DNA from 2 places in the Spirosoma oryzicola genome. Region 2 is predicted to be linked to the other one. Evidence: riboswitches for the same ligand, from Rfam matches in the RefSeq annotation. Region 2 holds a riboswitch; the other holds the start of a gene.
The links. Region 2 has a riboswitch for S-adenosylmethionine ahead of metH (methionine synthase). Riboswitches for the same ligand answer to the same signal wherever they lie in the genome.
Positions count from the first base shown of each region.

Region 1: it holds a riboswitch for S-adenosylmethionine, as region 2 does, so the genes downstream of both, LQ777_RS20580 (homoserine O-acetyltransferase family protein) here and metH (methionine synthase) in region 2, are expected to answer to the same signal.

Region 1 covers NZ_CP089538.1:4,875,438-4,880,738, reverse strand. The annotation lists gene LQ777_RS20595 (lipase family protein) at 1-284, shown strand, start outside; gene LQ777_RS20590 (esterase family protein) at 300-1,028, opposite strand; gene LQ777_RS20585 (GDSL-type esterase/lipase family protein) at 1,083-1,691, opposite strand; gene LQ777_RS20580 (homoserine O-acetyltransferase family protein) at 1,853-2,911, opposite strand; SAM riboswitch class I at 3,080-3,198, opposite strand; gene LQ777_RS20575 (DciA family protein) at 3,384-3,710, shown strand; gene LQ777_RS20570 (class I SAM-dependent methyltransferase) at 3,733-4,443, opposite strand; gene LQ777_RS20565 (glycosyltransferase family 87 protein) at 4,524-5,301, opposite strand, start outside.
Region 2 covers NZ_CP089538.1:1,528,142-1,533,442, reverse strand. The annotation lists gene metH (methionine synthase) at 1-3,386, opposite strand, end outside; SAM riboswitch class I at 3,539-3,654, opposite strand; gene LQ777_RS06170 (Ppx/GppA phosphatase family protein) at 3,821-4,708, shown strand; gene LQ777_RS06165 (GNAT family N-acetyltransferase) at 5,141-5,301, shown strand, end outside.

The sequences.
Region 1 (5,301 bases), 2.4 Mb from region 2:
TGGCGTTAAAATACGTCTTTAACAAGCTGTCTAAACCAGCACGTAAGGCGCAAAAAAATTACCAGAAGTACCTGGGTAGCTTTGCCAGTCGGTACGTAAAAACAAACTTGAAAGAGTACATTCCGCCCACGTTTTACCAATCCAGCCATTACGTCCGAACGGGGTCATTCGTAGTGCTGCTGGCCGACGAAGCGTATCATAAAAAATACCCCGATAACAAGAAAACGATCTTCGTGCACCATCTGCTGGGGCCTTATCTGTACCTCGCTTCTAAGTTACCGTGATCAGAATACGATCAGTTACAGGTATATCTGCACCATCTTGTGCCAATCCTCGGCCTGATGGGCTCGACCTTCCCATATGTAAAATTCGTGAGAGACGTTTTTTAAGGAAAGCGTTTCGCTCAAGGCGCAGTTGCTGTTTAAAAAAGGATCGGCGGCCCCAACCGTCATGACAATCTGCATCCGGCGCAGTTCGTTTAGAATCGCGTCTTCTTCCAGGTTCGGCAGAAAATGATTGGGCGTGTGAAAGTAAATATTTTCGTCATAGTAGTCATCGAATAGACCGCGAAACTCTGCTACCGGAGCAGATAAGTCATACCGGCCACTAAGCGCTACTAATTTACCAAACCACTGAGGATGCCGAAACGCAATGTTGGTAGCATGGTAAGCCCCCAGGCTGCATCCGTGCGAAATCATGAACGGCTGTGGATTTTTCAGGCGAGAAAACGGTAGTACTTCGTTCAGAATGTAGTGTTCGTACTGGCTGTGGCGCTTGATGCGTTCGTGCGGAGCAATGTAGCGGTTGTAAATGCTTTCTCGATCAACGCTGTCAACGCAGAACAGCTGAATCCAGCCGTTCTCGATCCGGTCGGCGAGCGCGCTGACCAAACCCAGCTCTTCGTATTCATAGAAACGCCCGCGTCGGGTCGGGAAGACCAGAACGCGAGCTCCTGCATGACCAAAAACAAGCAACTCCATATCGCGGTTCAGATTCGGGCTGAACCACTTATGATACTCGCGATTCATAGTGATGGCGGTAGTTACGGTGAAATTGCAGCAGGCAACGCAAACAATGGCAGCTTAGTACGTAAACAAATTATTAAAGATTTGTAATTGCTGTAAAACCTGCTTCCAAACCTGATAACCTGCCGGGGTAAGGTGAAGACCATCAGCCTGAAAAAACTCGCGACGTGGCTTACCATCAGTACCCAACAAAGCAGTTGTCATGTCAATGGTTTTAAAGTTTGGCAGCTCATTTATTTTGTCGGCAATGAGTTTATTGGTCGCGCGAATCTTATCGGCAATATCCCAGCGAGCAGGGCTGAGTTTTATGGACAGGTAGTAAAATTGGGTATCGGGTAACTGCCGACGTACCTTTTCCGCCAGTGCGCAGAAAAACAAGTATACTTCTTCCGGATGGCGATTATCACCCAGATCGTTATCACCGGCGTAAAATACAATGCACCTGGGGTTAGCGGGAACGACCAATCGTTCAAAAAACCACGCGCAGGCCGCCAGTGTTGAGCCCCCGAAGCCTAAATTAAGCGCTGTGATATCCGGAAAATCCTGCGCCAGTGTTGACCAAAGGCGGATAGACGAACTGCCGTAAAATACGACTCGGTCCGACGTAGATAGATTAGACTTAATTTTAGTTTCGAGCTGTCGAACTTCGTCTTCGTACCAGATCATCTGGTTATAAATTGGTTAAGTTTTGCCTTATGGCTTCGTATAAAGGGTACGTTATGTGTACCGTGCTAAGTTATGATAACTCAAAAGCAAAGAATGTGTTGCAGCACATCGTTAAACACATGAGTATTTGGTCTGATCGTACCCGCGAAAAAATGGGAAGTCTACTTCTTAACTACCTCCGCTACGTTCGTTGAACTGGGTTGAGTAGCCGTTACCCACTTCCGCATAATACCCGCCAAGGGACGGAACTCGATCAGGAAACCGTCGTGCCCATAAAGCGAATCAATTTCTTCGTAGGTGGCCTCTGGAATGTGCCGGGCCAGGAACTGCTGCTCAGTTGGCGGGAAAAGTAAATCCGAGCGAATACCGACAACTAAGGTTCGGGCTTTTATTTGATTGAGCGCATTCAGAATACTTCCCCGGTTACGACCAACGTTGTGCGAATCCATAACTTTCGAAAGCGTCCAATACGTAAAGGCATTAAAACGATCCGCTATTTTTTCGCCTTGGTAGCGTTGGTAACTAGCCGCTTTGTAACCGTCCAGTTGCTCATTGTTGTCGAGCGCCTGCGTAAAGCCGTAGGTGTCATAATTCCGGTACGAGATCATGGCCATTGCCCGCGCTGCTCGCATACCTGCTGTTCCCGCATCGTCGCGCTGTTCGATCCAGGTAGGATCGGCCTCGATGGCCATACGCTGTGCTTCATTGAAGGCAATACACCAGGGAGAGGCTACAGCACTCGCTGCAATAAGCACCAGATTCTCAATTAACTGAGGGCGTAAAATAGCCCACTCAACTGCTTGTTCACCGCCGAGAGAGCCGCCGATGCAGGTGTGAATTTTTTCGATTCCCAGTTCCTGACGCAGTAAATCCAATGCTTCGACCATATCGCGGATCGTTAGCGCGGGAAAGTCGTGATGAAAAGGTCGACCCGTGCTGGGGTTGGTTGACAGCGGGCCCGTTGATCCATAGCAGGAACCAAGCACATTGGCACAGACGATGAAGTGATTTTCCGGATTGAAATATTTCCCTTGACCGACCATACCGCCCCACCAATCGCCGGGGTCAGCGTTACCGGTCAGGGCATGGCAAATCCAGACAACGTTAGAACCTTCGTCGTTTAGTGTTCCGCGTGTCGTGTAGGCCAGTTGAAAGCCCGGCAGGCTCTCGCCCGATTCGAGAGGGAACGAATATTTGTAGTCGAAATAATGAATGTCCAATGGATAATGCGTTTTCTGGCCTGACATTTTCAGTGAAGACCGCGCAAACTGAAAATCGTAAACATAAAGAACCGCCCAAGACCACTCCCGGTCTTCGGTTTAATAGGGTAGTATGCTTAGTAGGCCGCGGGGGGCGTACAGTGCTGAGTATAGCGCATTTAAGTATACGATTTATAGTCCCTAATGATCCGCTGCTGCGGTTGCTTTAGGCAGGAGTTAGCACCTTGCCAAGTGGTAGGTTGCCAGCGATTCGCAGAGCCTGATCTCTCCTCGCTTCTGTATAAATCAATTGACGTCGGAGTTTGGATTGACGCCTGACAATTGACTTGATAGCGCAAGTATAATAGGCAAACGGCGCCAATCCAAACGCCAGGGGGATTTTCTACCGTTGGGTTATTTTTTCAACTTCGCGGTTTGGTAGGGCGTATTTAGTCCGCCTGATGTTTACTTTTGTAAGGAAGATACGTTGCTGATGAGCCAGACTTACCGTTATAATCGCGAAAACGCTACACGAACCTCCGGAACTACATCGTTGAAGGATGCAATCGGGCAGTTACTGAAAGCCTATCAACTCCAGACGCGCTTTAACGAAACCTACCTCGAAGCGTTTTGGGGCCGCATGATGGGACCAACCATTGCCTCGCGGACCAACCGGATCTACGTTCGGGACCGCAAGTTGCATATTGAAATTACGTCGGCTCCCTTGCGCAATGAACTTGTTAACGCGAAGCAAAAGCTCATCCAGCTCGTTAATAAAGACATGGGTACCGACGTGATCGACGACGTGGTATTTATCTAATACTGTCAACGATCAGCATCGTCTAGAACTCGATAAATAGATTTTGTCTTTCCTGCTGCATCGTCAGCGGCTCCTCCACAAAGCGGGCGTTCAAGCCCAACCGTTGGCACATCGCCAGCCACTCCTGTTTAGGAATTACCAGAAAGCCGTTATTCTTGCGCACTGTATAGTAAGCCGATAAGCGTAAGCGAATCAGAAGTCTGATCATCGTCAGCAACTGACCCTGCCGGAGTGAACGCCCGATGATGCTGCCAATGTCTTTGAGTACACTACCCCCCACCATCAGGTCGCAGATCATGGCTTTGGCACCGGGGGCAGCTACCGCTTTTATTGCCTTTAGCAACTGCTCTACTTCGGCTGCATTGCGGTAATACTGAACGACGCTCATCACGATGATCACATCGAACTTCTGGTTCAGGACCGGGCTAAAATTGAGATAATCGTCCGGCGATAAATCGTGAAAATAAACGTTTGGATGCCCGGCGTGTTTCTGGCGGGCGATCTCGTTATATCGTTTGGATACATCCAGGCCGTGGATCTCGGCAACCCGGTCGTGCCAGGCCGTTTCCAGATTGCCCGGACCAGAGCCAATGTCCAGTACCTTTAGCTTTTTCGACAGAGGAATGTATTTCTCTACCCGCGCCAGAAAGTAAGCATAATTGACGGACATTGAGTCGTCAAATTCGTTTTCTTCCTGCCAGAAATCAAGCCATGTTGCCGCTCCTTGCGCCATTTAGTTTGTGTTTGGATAAAGGATGATTGTGTAATTGATCTACCGACGTTTACTTACTTCGAGCCTGCCCCCGTGGCGAACTACGTGTTGTTTTCGAGTGAAAGCCCAGCCTCCCGAACATCTGTTGACGAAGAAAACGGAGTCGGTCTGTGCATCAGGTAAATAATTCGGAACCAGATCAGCACGCAAGGTAATGCTTTCAGCGCGTATGGTAAGACAAAACGATCGCGCAGATAGACCGGAAATATATCACTCGGCGAAAAAACCGTCAAGACGAGGCAACTGATTAGCAAGACTCGGTCCAATACGCTCTGCGGGCAATAGAACCACCAGAGCATAACGCCCGTGACGGCAGTGATGTACGTAGGCGATTCAGAAACGGGGTTGAAAATAACCTGAAAGATCAGGATCGAAGCGACCATCAGCATCCGGAAGTACCGCTGCGTAAACCGTTTAATGTGCATGTAAACCGTGCAGAACAGCGCTACACCGAAACCGATAATGACCGGTGTCGGCACGTCCGGGGAAATAAACAGGTGCACAAGTCGGTGAATCGAGGTATTCGCCCATTTGTCATGATCGGACTTGATCAGCAGTTGATTTACCCACAGTTCGTACTGCCAGAGCAATTTTGCCGGAGATGTAAACAAAAGTGGCAGCAAACCAAGCACGATAGCCCAGCCAACCATTGCCAGTAAAAAACGAATCTTTTGCGGATACAACAGAAACAAAGCTGCTGCTACAAGGCTGTATATCTTGATGTTAAAGCCAAGGACGATAAAGAAGGCGGCCCAGATGGGTTGCTTTTTTTCAAAGCTAATGAACGCGAACAGCGGAATCGCACCAATCAGCGGATTT
Region 2 (5,301 bases):
AATTCAGTGCGGACCCGCTCATGCATCCGCTCGGCAAACGCTTCGGCCAGACGGTCGGCAATCGCCTTGACCATGATACTATTATAATCATCGTGGTCGCGTTCGTATTTGTCAAGCAAGGCTTCAATGCCAATTCCGGCGGTCACCGCGAAGCCGCCGATGTAGTCTTCGCGGCTGCTTTCGAGTGGAGCAATGAAGTCAGACAAACAGAAATTTGGCAAACCAGGTGCTTTCTGGTTTTGCTGACGCAGGAAGTGCAGCACCGTTTTGGTATCGTAGATCAACTCACCCGCCGGACCAACTGCCGTCTGCGACTGCGCCCGACTGATTTTGTACTCAATGTGACGGTGCGAACCATGCCGTTCACAAGGAATGTCGCGCTGGTATTCTTCGAAATCGTGGAGCAGCACATCGTCATCAGCCGAATTAGCCGGAAAGAACCCAACGACAGCCTTGGCTTTCAGCAATTTCTTATCGATGATTTCCTGCAAGAGTGTGTTGGCATCGTCGTAAAGCTGACGCGCTTCTTTGCCCACTACAGCATCGTCAAAAATTGCCGGATACTTGCCGTGTAACTGCCAGGTCTGGAAGAAAGGCGTCCAGTCGATGTATTTTGCCAGCTCAGCAATCGAGTAATCTTCGAAATAGCGATTGCCTAAGAAAGCAGGTTTTGTCGGTGTAAAATTACTCCAGTCGATCGACGTCCGATTTTCACGCGCTTTCTCGATGGTCAGGGTGGCTTTATCCTGCCGACGGCGGGCGTGGTCGTCGCGTAATTTGGCGTACTCAGTTTTTATTTCTGAGAAAATTGCGTCTCTCGTTGTCTGCTGTTCATTGACGAGCCGACCGGCCACCGGAACACTCCGGCTGGCATCCAGCACGTGAACAACCGGTCCTGAATAGTGCGGATCTATCTTAACCGCCGTGTGCATCCGAGAGGTCGTCGCTCCGCCGATTAGCAGCGGCATCGAGAATCCCTGCCGCTCCATTTCTTTAGCGACGCCCACCATCTCATCCAGCGACGGCGTAATCAGGCCGCTTAGCCCGATAATGTCTACGTTGTGCTTACGCGCTTCTTCCAGAATTTTCTGCGTTGGGACCATTACCCCAAGGTCGATGATCTCGTAGTTGTTACAACCCAGTACGACGCCAACGATATTTTTACCGATGTCGTGAACGTCGCCTTTAACGGTGGCTAGCAGAATTTTTCCAGCCGACGCCGACTCACCATCCGATTTTTCAGCTTCAATGAAGGGGGTTAGATAAGCAACCGCTTTTTTCATCACCCGCGCCGATTTGACGACCTGCGGCAGAAACATTTTCCCTTCGCCAAACAAGTCACCCACGACGTTCATACCGTCCATCAATGGTCCTTCGATCACGTGCAAAGGTCGCTCGACCTGCTGCCGGATTTCTTCAACATCCTGATCGATGTAGTCGGTGATGCCTTTGATGAGGGCGTATTTCAGTCGCTCACGAACCGGTTCGTTGCGCCAGCTTTCATCCTGCACCACCACTTTGCCTTTGGCTTTTACCGTTTCGGCAAATTCGACCAGTCGCTCGGTAGCATCGTCGCGCCGGTTTAGCAACACGTCCTCACAACGTTCCAGCAACTCTTTGGGAATGTTGTCATACACTTCGAGCTGACCAGCATTGACAATCCCCATGTCCAGTCCCGCCCGAATCGCGTGATACAAAAAGGCCGAGTGCATGGCCTCCCGCACAACGTCATTGCCCCGGAAGCTAAACGAAATATTCGACACCCCCCCACTGACTTTGGCAAGCGGCAGGTTTTCCTTGATCCAGCGCGTGGCGTTGATAAAGTCTACGGCGTAGTTGTTGTGTTCTTCGATACCCGTCGCTACCGTCAGAATGTTGGGATCGAAGATAATGTCCTGCGGATTGAAATTGACTTTATCAACCAGAATCCGGTAAGCGCGTTCGCAGATTTCGATCCGTCGTTCGTAGGAATCGGCCTGGCCAGATTCGTCAAACGCCATAACCACGGCTGCAGCCCCGTACCGTTTAACCAGGTTGGCCCGTTCGATAAACGCTTCCTCTCCTTCCTTGAGCGAAATAGAGTTGACAATGGCTTTTCCCTGAACGCATTTCAGACCGGCTTCGATCACTTCCCACTTCGACGAATCGACCATAATCGGAACGCGGGCAATATCGGGTTCGGCGGCAATCAGGTTCAGGAAGGTGGTCATGGCTTCTACCGAATCCAGCATCCCTTCGTCCATGTTCACGTCGATCACCTGCGCTCCACCTTCAACCTGCCCACGGGCAATGCTCAGGGCTTCGTCGTAATTTCCTTCCTTGATGAGCCGGGCGAATTTTTTCGATCCCGTCACGTTGGTCCGCTCACCGATGTTCAGGAAGTTGGTTTGTTCCGTGATCTTTAACGGTTCCAGACCGCTCAGTTTCTGGTACGGTTCGGGCTCCGGCAGCGGGCGGGGCGGGTACTTGGCGGCTACCCTGGCAATCGCCTGAATGTGATCCGGGGTTGATCCACAACAGCCACCAACGATATTGACAAAGCTATCACGGATGAACCCTTCGACCTGCGAGGCCATGCTATCGGGCGTTTCGTCATACTCGCCAAATTCGTTGGGCAGTCCCGCGTTCGGATAGGCCGACGTAAAAAATGGGGCTTCCTTGGCCAGCGTCTGAATGTAAGGCCGCATCAGCTCGGCACCAAGGGCACAGTTCAGGCCAACGCTCAGCAAGGGCAAGTGCGAAACCGAATACAGGAAAGCCTCCGTCGTTTGTCCCGACAGGGTTCGCCCACTAGCATCGGTAATCGTACCCGACACCATGATGGGCAGGACCCGCTGCTGCGGATTCAAGGCAAAGTATTTATCGATAGCAAACAACGCAGCTTTCGCGTTAAGCGTATCGAAGATGGTTTCGATTAGCAATAAATCCGAACCGCCTTCGACTAGACCACTTACCTGCTCGTAATACGCACTGACGAGTTCGTCGAACGTAATGGCGCGGTAGCCCGGATTGTTGACATCGGGTGATAGCGAAGCGGTGCGGTTGGTGGGCCCCATTGCCCCCGCCACAAAGCGCGGTTTATCCGGGTTCTGGTTCGTTATTTCTACGGCGGCCTCCTTGGCAATCCGGGCCGACTCATAGTTCAGTTCGTAGGCCAGCTCTTCCATGTGGTAATCCGCCATGGCGATGGTCGTACTACTGAACGTGTTGGTTTCGATAATATCCGCTCCGGCTTCCAGATATTGCTTATGAATCTCCTGAATGATACCGGGCTGCGTAATCGACAGCAAATCGTTGTTTCCTTTTACATCATGCGGATAGTCCTTAAAGCGCTCCCCTCGGTAGTCTTCCTCGGTAAGATTGTAACGTTGAATCATCGTTCCCATCGCACCGTCGAGAACAAGAATTCGCTTTTTCAGAAGGTCTGTAATCAGTTCCAAGTGATCCAAAAGTTTATAAAGTCATAGGCATGCCAGGAGCAGCCTTAAAGCAATTCGCTACAAGAAGGGGCTTATCAGGAGAAGAGAGCAGGAATGCTAACTTATCTGTCCCCACAAAACCGGGGTGGAATGCGGCACCTTTTCCGACTCTAAACTAAGCGGCTGGTTGCCAAGACATCGTAGGGTCCAGTCCCTCCGTCTTTCTTGATAAGCACTTAAGCAAAGATATAGGTTATAGCCATAGTCCCCAAAAATAACCTATTTTTGGCCGAACAATTGACGGATGAATTTAGTAAATGGGATAACTGACTGGTTAGCAGTTCTGCCCTGATTCGCATAGGCGCTCTTCTAACAAACCAGTCTCTCACGCTTTATATTTGATGAAACTAGCAGCCATTGATATCGGTTCCAATGCGGCTCGTCTGCAAATCTCAACGGTATTACACAACGACGAGGTAATAAGCTTCAAGCGCGTCGAATACGTACGATTTCCTCTTCGCCTTGGGCACGATGTGTTCAATTTTGGTGAACTGACGCCCGAAAGTGAAGCCCGGACGGCTAAACTCATGCAGGTCTATAAACTGCTGATGGAACTGCATGAAGTCGAAGATTACATGGCCTGTGCCACATCAGCCATGCGCGAATCGTCGAACGGACACGAAGTTGCCAAACGAATCGAAGCCTTAACGGGCATCAAAATACACATCATCGACGGTAGCAAAGAAGCCGAACTGATCAACAACGTGGTCGTGCAGGCCCTCGACGACCGGCAGTTTCTGCACATCGATGTGGGCGGAGGCAGTACGGAGTTAAACCTGTACAAGAACCGGCAGAAAATCAATTCCAAATCGTTTAAAATTGGGTCGGTTCGGCTGCTGGAAGGCAAAGAAACCAAAGGTGCCTGGCGGAAAATTGAAGATTGGGTAGAAGACAACGTTGATTCGTCGGAAGAAATCACGGCGGTTGGTACGGGCGGTAACATCAGCAAGCTGTTCAACTTGGCGTCTAAGACATCCGAATCGGAAACCACCCGAGCCGAGATTGAACGGATTCGCAACCACATTGCGGGTTTCAGTCAGGAAGATCGAATCAACAAACTCCGTCTGAACGCCGACCGCGCCGATGTCATTGTTCCAGCCGCCGACATTTACGTATCGGTCATGAAATGGGCCGGGGCCAATACAATTATCGTCCCAGACTTGGGCTTGAAAGACGGGATCATTCAGTTGGTTTACTCCCAATGGAAGAAGAAAAAACACCTTTCTTAAGATTGGTAGCCCTAGACAGCCAACAAAAAATCCCGACGAAATAACATCATCGGGATTTCTAATTGACATATTCTCTCTTACAATTTTATCAGCTGACCAGTTTATTTGCGTCCTGATCGGCATCTGTGTCGCTGTGAACCGGCTTTATCCATCGGTCAGCGCCGTATATCTGTATCTAAAAAAGGTTCTATCGTTTAACTTTTGCGAGTAGTTCCTACCCATCCGGCTCACGGCGAAACCAAAAACACTTCTTTTTCTGGTTAGAAACTACCTTCTTACGACTCCGTAGTACGGAAGTGGTCACTTCATTTTGTAGACTATTCGCCATACGCTTTTGCCGATGGCATAAAAGTTGACTAAGCCCAATAAATCGGTTGCTTTCAAAACCGATCGAGTGCCCGCTCTATCAGGAAGCGTTTGGCAGCCTAAGTAATGATTGACTACACAATTCTGCACCAATTTAGTCCCGAAGCCTCCAGCGTTCCCTTGTTTAGTCAACCCGGCTTTTTCTTCAATGAGATCGAGCATCTCCGTCAGCAACAAAACGGAGCCTTTCATTTGCTCACCGTTCTCAACCAACAGACTCAGCAAGC